DNA from 2 places in the Kocuria sp. MNB10 genome. Region 1 is predicted to be linked to the other one. Evidence: riboswitches for the same ligand, from Rfam matches in the RefSeq annotation. Region 1 holds a riboswitch; the other holds the start of a gene.

Region 1 (3,964 bases):
TTGCGCACGGACCTGGCTCTGGACGCTCTCGAGATGGGGTTGTGGACCCGCTCCCACGACGGCCATGACACCAGCGGTGTGGTCCATCACAGCGACAAAGGCGTTCAGTATGTCGCCGTGCGCTACACCCAGCGCCTGGCCGAGGCGGGGGCGGTGGCCTCGGTGGGATCCACCGGCGATTCGTACGACAATGCCCTCGCTGAGGCGTTCAACTCGCTGTTCAAGGCCGAACTGATCCGCAACAAGGGCCCCTGGAAGTCGATCGACGACCTGGAGATCGGGGTGGCCGAGTACGTCGACTGGTTCAATCGCCGGCGCCTGCACGGAGAGATCGGGCTCGTGCCCCCGATCGAGTTCGAAGACGCCTACTATCGTCACCACACCGCCCCGGCGACCGCCGGAGCGGCACTACCAAGCCTCCACTGAACCCGTCACGGGACAGTCTTGACCGGTGCCTAGTTGTCCCATGGCAGCGGAGGCGATGGTCGCGCTCTTGCCGGAGGGCGAGCTCAGCGAGGTGACCGTGCGCTCAGCGGACGGAGCGGCCGGCGTAGCTGGCTTTGGGGCAGAAGCGACGGCGGTCCTCGGGCCAGCCTGCGCGGCTGGTTCCCGGGCGGGAACCGCCACCGGGGCAGGCTCGGTGACAGGCTCCGGGACCGTCTGGACGACTGGTTCTTGAATAGCTGCTTCTTGGACAACTGGCTTCGCGGCGAGTGTGTTGGCCGGTGCGTTGGCCGAAACGGGCGTGGCGGCCGGCGCCGGAACGGCCCCACCGGGTGCCACAACGGCCGGAACATCGAGCTTCTGCTCGGTCTTCTTATGCTCGGCCTTCTTCTGCTCGGTCTTCTGGTCGGTCTGCTTCTCGGCTGTGGTCACGTGGGCGACCGGCTCCAGGGACGGGGTGGGCGCTGCGGTGGGGGTGGCGGCAGCGACGGCCGACAGCGGAGCCTCAGCGGAGGCATCCGGGGCCGGGGTGGCCTGCACCGAGACGGTGGTGGCCAGGGCCAGCCCGGAGAAGGCGGCGACGGCGGCCACGGTGCGGGCCTTGCCGGTGAGGAGGGAGGTGATGCCGTTGGGGGAGGTCAGGTCACGAGTCATGAGGAGTTGTGCAGGCTTTCTGGCGGGCCGGGCGGATCTGCCGGAACGGTGCGGTGACAGCACGGAGCACCCCGCTCGGGGGCGCAAGATGTCGCGGGGTCCGGCAGAGCGGGCCCCGGATCAGGAGCACCGCGCACGGCGGAGAAGTGGAGGAACGGTGTGGTGTCTGCAGGGGAGGAAAAACTCACTCGCGAGGCAGGAATTCCCTGGATCAGCAGCTGCAACAACCGGGGCCCTCCGCAGCGACTCAGGCCGTTGCGGAGGGCGCACCGGGTCAGCGGTAGGTGTAGTACCCGTCCACCGGCATGGCGTTGACGGAGTGGACGAAGGTGCCCTGGGCGGGGTTCAGGGCGGAGATCATTTTGCCCCCGCCGATGTAGATGCCGATGTGGGCCCCGCCGTTCTGGGAGACGAGGTCTCCGGGCTGCGGGTTGGTCGTGGGGGTGGCCGCGGCGATCTGCTGGAAGCTGGTGCGGGGGATCTCGATGCCGTTCTGGGCGTAGGCCCACTTCGTGAATCCGGAGCAGTCCCAGGCGCCGAAGGCGGTCCCGCCCCAGACGTAGCCGGTGCCGGCGCCCTGCATCGCGGTGCCCACAATCCCGGACGCGCCGGTGATCTCGGTGATCTCCGTCGACTGGGTGGACACCGTCGCGGTCGAAGCGCTCTGCTCAGGAGCCGCCGAGGCCTGGGGGGAGACGGCCTGGGGGGCAACGACGGCCCGGGGGGCTGTCGAAGAGTAGGCCGCCAGAGCGGACGCGGGGGCCGAGTAGGCAGTGGCGGTGTCCGTCGGGACCTCGGCGTAGGCCTGAGCCGGGGCGATGGAGCCGATCACTGCCGCACCTGCGGCAGCCGCGACCGTGGTGGTACGCACCAGGGGCGAGGTGGTCTCGGCGCGGTGGCGGGCAGTACGGCGCTTAAAAATGGTCATGGGGTGTGTTCCTCCCTTTGCCTACGAGGTGAGCTGTCGGATGCGGGTGGGAGACACCCGGCCGCCCCGGACGCATGCGTTCCGGGTGACTTAACCCCTAGGTCCCGGACCCCAGGACCGAAAATGGTTCCCCCGCTTCTGCCAAGCGATTTCTCTTCAGGAACCCCGAGCACCGGCAGAATTCGGCGATGTGCACGAGGGCGCCGACCGGATCAATCAGCGGCACGCAGTGGACAGTAGCCCACTCATAACGAAAGTGTCACGTTTAGATCACGGCCCGGATTCTTTCTTCGGCCGGGTCTGAAAGCTTGGGCTGCCGACTCTGAAAAGGCCCGGCCCAGAAGCCGTGGGTTCGTCGCTCCTGTGGCTCCGCATCACGACTGGCGTCGCATCCAATGCCGTTTGACTAGGGGAAATGGCGTCAGTGCACGGCCCTGCATGGACACCACCCCCCAGGGCGAGGGGGTTTGGGGTCGTGGGCGGCCTTCAGTATCACGAGGGGTGGCACGGAGAAGACTTTGAGGATTCCTTGAGCTTTCCTTCAGATTGAGAAGTTTCGGGGATGCCGTTCTGGGCCGCGCAGCGCGATTTCTTCATGAAAACTCCATAATTGCCCGGATCCCCGGCGGAGAAGGCCGCCCGAGGGAGTAGCGCTGTGCGCCACTGTGGCCTGGATCTTCATCAAATCTTCAAGAATTTGGGGCGCGCCACACGGAAAAGGCAGTTTACTGTCGATGGTATGGCGGGCTGGTTCCGGCTGGTTCGTCTCCTCGAGGAAGCCGACGAAGGAGCAAGCCATGACCCATCACGTGAGTGCGATGCGGGAGGCCTACCCGAAGGACCTCGGCGGGGTGGACAAGGGGAAGCTGGCCGCCTGTATCCAGGCCTGTTTCCAGTGCGCCCAGACCTGTACCGCCTGCGCGGATGCCTGCCTGTCCGAGGACATGGTCGCCGAGCTGACCAAGTGCATCCGCACCAACCTCGACTGCGCGGACCTGTGCGAGGCCACCGGACGTGTGCTCTCGCGGCACACCGGCTACGACGCGAACATCACCTTGGATGCGATCAAGGCCTGCCAGATGGCCTGCAAGGCGTGTGCAGATGAGTGCGAGCAGCACGCGTCCATGCACGAGCACTGCCGGATTTGTGCCGAGGCCTGCCGGCGGTGCGAGGCCGCCTGCGCCGAACTGGTCGCCTCCCTGGGCTGAGTCTCGCCTCCCACAGACCCATCACCCGGGCGGCGGGGGCGGTGAGGACACCCGTGGCCACCGGGATCGGCGTCACGGGCCGGATCTCCTCTGCGGAGGGGGCCACCGCCATGACGCACCCGCCGCCTGGGTGATGGCCCCCTACCGGGGGTTCCGTGGAGAGCGGCTTCCGCGGGAACTTGGCCTTTTCTACAGGCTCAGACGCTGACCGGCGGATACCCGTGACGGGTCTCCGTCGGTGAAAGAGGATCCTGATGGGCTGATCGGGCCCGCCCGGAGGCGGGTTTCCTCTTCTCCCGCTCCCTGTTCAGTACAGCTCTACCCGCGCGGCTTGGGCGCACGTCGGGCACGGGCGGATTGCCGAGGCCGGCACATCGGGGTCGAGCTTCTTCATCGTGGAAAAGAGACATCATCATGCGTTCCACCCAGTTCCTTGGCCGCCGCACTACGGCCGCCGCCTCCACCGTTGTTCTTGCGACCGCCCTGCTGGGCGGGGCCACCGCTCCGGCCCTGGCCCACGGGCCGGGGAGTACCCCGGTCGCGTCCCCCGCCCAGGACCCGTCCACGGTGGAGATGCTCCAGCCGGATCCGACCTCCCCGACCGCCTACGACTTCGGTGAGACCCTGGCCGGGCTGGAGGGCGAGCAGCTGGAAATCACCTTCCTGGCCGAAATCATTCCGCATCACCAGGCCGCGATCGAGATGTCCGAACTGGAGCTCGAGCGCGGGG
Region 2 (3,964 bases), 180 kb from region 1:
CAGTCACCCGGGGCATCACCCGGGCGGTGGGTGTGTCATGGCGTCGCCCGACTTGTGCAGCTCGGGCTTGCTCCGCGGCCTCGCTCCCAGCCAGCCCCGGAGCTTCTCACCGCCGTCCGCCACCCGGGTGATGGGTCCGCGGGGGCAGGCTCAGCCCAGGGCGGCGACCAGCTCGGCGCAGGTGGCCTCGCAGCGCCGACAGGCCTCCGCGCAGATCCGGCAGTGCTCGTGCATCGAGGCGTGCTTCTCGCACTCGTCCGCGCAGGCCTTACAGGCCATCTGGCAGGCCCGGATCGCATCCAGGGTGATGTTCGCGTCGTAGCCGGTGTGCCGGGAGAGAACCCGCCCGGTGGCCTCGCACAGATCCGCGCAGTCCAAGTTGGTGCGGATGCACTTGGTCAGCTCCGCGACCATGTCCTCGGACAGGCACGCGTCGGCGCAGGCGGTACAGGTCTGGGCGCACTGGAAACAGGCCTCGATGCAGGCGGCTAGCTTCTCCTCGTCCACCCCGCCCAGGTCCTTCGGGTAGGTCTCCAGCATCGACGTCACATGATGAGTCATGGCTTGCTCCTTCGTCGGTTCGGCCGAGGAGACGAACCGGCCGGAGCCAATCCGCCATACAACCGACAGCAAACTGCGGATCTGGCCGGATGAAGCACTTACTCCTTGAAGATTCCGTGAAGAAATCCCGAGAGCGAGGCGCGCGCCACGCCACGCATCCATTTCCTTTTGTGAAAGATGCATAGGAACCATGAAGATCTCATGAAGAAATCTCTCTCGCGCCGCCGGAAGAGAACGACTTCCTGAAAATAGCCTGGATGATTTCCTAGCCTTTTCTTACCAATCCCTGTGGGGCGGCAGGGGCTGGCAGCTGCGCTCTTGCACCCCTCTGACGGAGCCGCAGGTACAGGAGGGCCTGGGCGCACACCGCGTAAATCCGCTAGTCGCCGTCAGATATGCACCTCTTCGGCAGCAATGTGCTGGGGCGCGAGTAGAAGGCGGCCGCCGCCTCGGCTGTCACTCCCGAGCGTCTCTCCGTCCCGCTCGGCGGTGAAACAAGGGGGGAGGAGCGGCCGTAACCGTAACGTGACTTTTCCGTTATCTGTTCGCTACTGTCCTCTGCGTGCCGATCGCCGATCCGGTTGGCATCCCCGGGTACATCGCCGAATTCTGCCGGTGCCCGGGGTCCGCTGAAAAGACATCGCTTGGCAGAAGCGGGGGAACCATACACGGTCCCGCCCTTGGGGCCTGGGGGTTAAGCCGGCCGGACGCGCGCGTCCGCCCGGCCGGGTGTCTCCCACCCGCATCCGACAGCTCACCTCGCAGGCAAAGGGAGGAATCCACTCATGCCCATGTTCCAGCGCCGTACTGCTCGCCACCGCGCCCAGACCCCGTCCCGCCTCGTTCGCCGCACCACTCTCGCAGCCGCCGCTGGTGCGACGGTGCTCGGCTCGGTGGCACCCGCCCAGGCCTACGCCGAGCTACCGACCCCCTCGAACACCGCCTCCTCCACCCCCGCCCCCGTGGTGGCGACCCTGGCCTCGTCCCCCGCCGCGGCCCCGATCGTCCCGGCAGCCACCCCGGCCCCTGGGGCGCAGGCGGCCTCGACGCCGCAGATGGCCTCGGCCTCGGATGTTTCCGTCCAGTCCACCGACACTACTGCTGTCTCCACTTCCGGGAGCGGGCTCGTGGGCACCGCCATGCAGGGTGTGGGCGGTGGTTACGTCTGGGGTGGTACCGCCTTCGGCGCCTGGGACTGCTCCGGGTTCACCCAGTGGGTCTACGCCCAGAACGGCATCGAGATCCCCCGCACCAGCCAGGCCCAGTGGGCGGCTGGTACCCCGACCGCCAACCCCCAGCCCGGTGACCTTGTCGTCCAGAACGGTGGCGGCCACATCGGGGTCTACCTGGGCGGCGGCAAGATGATCTCCGCGCTGAATCCGACCCAGGGCACCTTCGTCCACGACGTCAACGCCATGCCCGTGGTCGGCTACGTCACCTTCCGCTGACCCACACCACTGGATGCCTTGGGCATCCACCCAGGGGCTCCCGGAGAAGCCGCCCCCGTGCTGTGGGGGCCCTGTCAACGACAGGGCCCCCACAGCACGGGATCTCATCCCGCAGTCCAGGCCTGGTTGCCAACGCAGGTCACCGCGTAGCTGGCTTCTGGGCAACAAAGCGTAGAATCCGCCCACCGAAGGACAACCGGAGGGCGAGGAGCTCCAGGCCGACCTGGTCGAGAACTGGTTCGAAGGCTCCGGGGTCGATGAGTCGGTGGGGAGAGCGATCGGCCCGGTGCACCAAGGAGGCCATCCGTGAGGCAAGCAGGTCGTATCCCACCAATGCCCCGCCCGGCCGCAAAACCCGGGACCCCTCGACCACCGCGTGTTCCCACTCGATGACGTGGTGGAGCATCAGGAAGCTCACAACCGTGTCAAATGACTCGTCCTCGAAGGGCAGGCGGGTGGCGTCGGCCTGACAGGCCTCAGCATGGGGGAATCTGACAAGGCATTGCTGCGCAACCTCAACCATCACCGGGTCGGCGTCGGTCGTAGTGAGCCGCACCCAAGGGTTGGCTTGGACGATCGCTTCGGCCATCGCCCCGCTGCCCCCGCCGATTTCCAGCACGTTCCCGGTGACGGGGAAGCCTTGGGTCGCCCAGGGGACCATTCGCCGGGCCAAAAGACTCCATGGCGCACTGCGGCAGCACGAAGCTTCTAGAGCGGACATCCTCGGCATGGACTCCCCCTCCCGGTGCATCCGGATCGTGTGCGCCGAGCCTAGTTCCACGATCGACAGCAGTGAACCGGCTCGGCAAGGACGAGGCGACCTCGCTATGCACACCGCCCGGGGTGGGCGCGGCCGCTGATTCGAGGAAGCTAGGTCCCTGGCCTCCGGACCCCCACCCATGCCCCCTCACGCGGGGTCAGCAATGATGTCGCCTCCGGCGGCTATACCTGCTCTCATGGGCAGGGATCAGATCTCCAAGCACAGGGAACATCGCAAGAACGAACATCGCGACATACCAACACGCCCCGTGGGGCGCTCGGCGTGATCGCCCTGGTGGACGTGAACAACTGCTACGTGTCCTGCGAACGTCTTTTCGACCCGTCCCTGCTCGGCAAGCCCACTGTGGTGCTGAGCAACAACGACGGGTGTGTGGTCGCCCGCTCCGCCGAAGCCAAGGCCCTGGGGATCCAGATGGGAGATCCGTGGTTCAAGATCGCCGCCGATGCCCGCCGGTGGGGCTTGCAGCGTAGATCCTCGAACTACCCGCTCTACGCCGATCTCTCCCAACGCACCATGGCTCTGCTGGACCGCTACGCCCAGGCACAGGAGATCTACTCGATCGACGAGTGCTTCCTGACCCCTCCCCCCGGGCACACACGCGAGCTGCTGGCCTGGGGCCGGGAGCTGCAGCGGTTGGTAGCGCGCAACGTGGGGCTGCCCGTCAGCGTGGGCATCGCCCCCACCAAGACCCTGGCCAAGCTGGCCACCGAAGCGGCCAAGAAGATCCCCGCCACCGGGGGCGTGGTGCACTGGGAGAACACCCCGCCGGGCTTCTGGGGCCGGCTTATGGGCACCCTGCCAGTGACCGAGGTGTGGGGGTGGCCGCGCGCACCGCCCGCCGCCTGGCAGCCCAGGGGACCACCACCGTCGCCGAGCTGCGCGACGCTGACCCGGTACGGATCCGCGATCGGTTCTCCGTGGTGCTGATGCGCACCGCGCTCGAGCTCAACGCGGTGCCGGCGATCCCCGTGGAAGAAGAGACCGCCACCAAGCAGCAGATCCTGGTCTCCCGCTCCTTCCCCGAACCAATCCTCGACCCTGCCCTGATCGCAGAGGCGGTGGCCGATTTCGCCCAGCGGGCCGCGCGCCGGCTGCGCAAGGAGGACCAGGAAGCCGCACGTCTGACGGTCTTCGCCGCCACCTCACCCCACCGCCCAGGCCCTGACCACACCAC

What was found. A riboswitch is a leader RNA that binds a small molecule or an ion and turns the genes downstream of it on or off. The one in region 1 is predicted to bind cyclic di-AMP.
Region 2: linked by a shared signal. The riboswitch ahead of ACW9PK_RS05585 (C40 family peptidase) and the one ahead of ACW9PK_RS04715 (C40 family peptidase) in region 1 are both predicted to bind cyclic di-AMP.

Annotation. Positions count from the first base shown of each region.
Region 1 is NZ_CM133411.1:1,062,818-1,066,781, reverse strand. Features, by position in the region: one part of gene ACW9PK_RS04725 (IS3 family transposase) at 1-426, shown strand, start outside; gene ACW9PK_RS04720 (hypothetical protein) at 409-1,098, opposite strand; gene ACW9PK_RS04715 (C40 family peptidase) at 1,373-2,026, opposite strand; cyclic di-AMP (ydaO/yuaA leader) riboswitch at 2,033-2,224, opposite strand; gene ACW9PK_RS04710 (four-helix bundle copper-binding protein) at 2,824-3,234, shown strand; gene ACW9PK_RS04705 (DUF305 domain-containing protein) at 3,649-3,964, shown strand, end outside.
Region 2 is NZ_CM133411.1:1,243,308-1,247,271, forward strand. Features, by position in the region: gene ACW9PK_RS05580 (four-helix bundle copper-binding protein) at 151-561, opposite strand; cyclic di-AMP (ydaO/yuaA leader) riboswitch at 1,193-1,341, shown strand; gene ACW9PK_RS05585 (C40 family peptidase) at 1,347-2,009, shown strand; gene ACW9PK_RS05590 (class I SAM-dependent methyltransferase) at 2,149-2,910, opposite strand; gene ACW9PK_RS05595 (Y-family DNA polymerase) at 3,052-3,717, shown strand; gene ACW9PK_RS05600 (DinB/UmuC family translesion DNA polymerase) at 3,717-3,964, shown strand, end outside.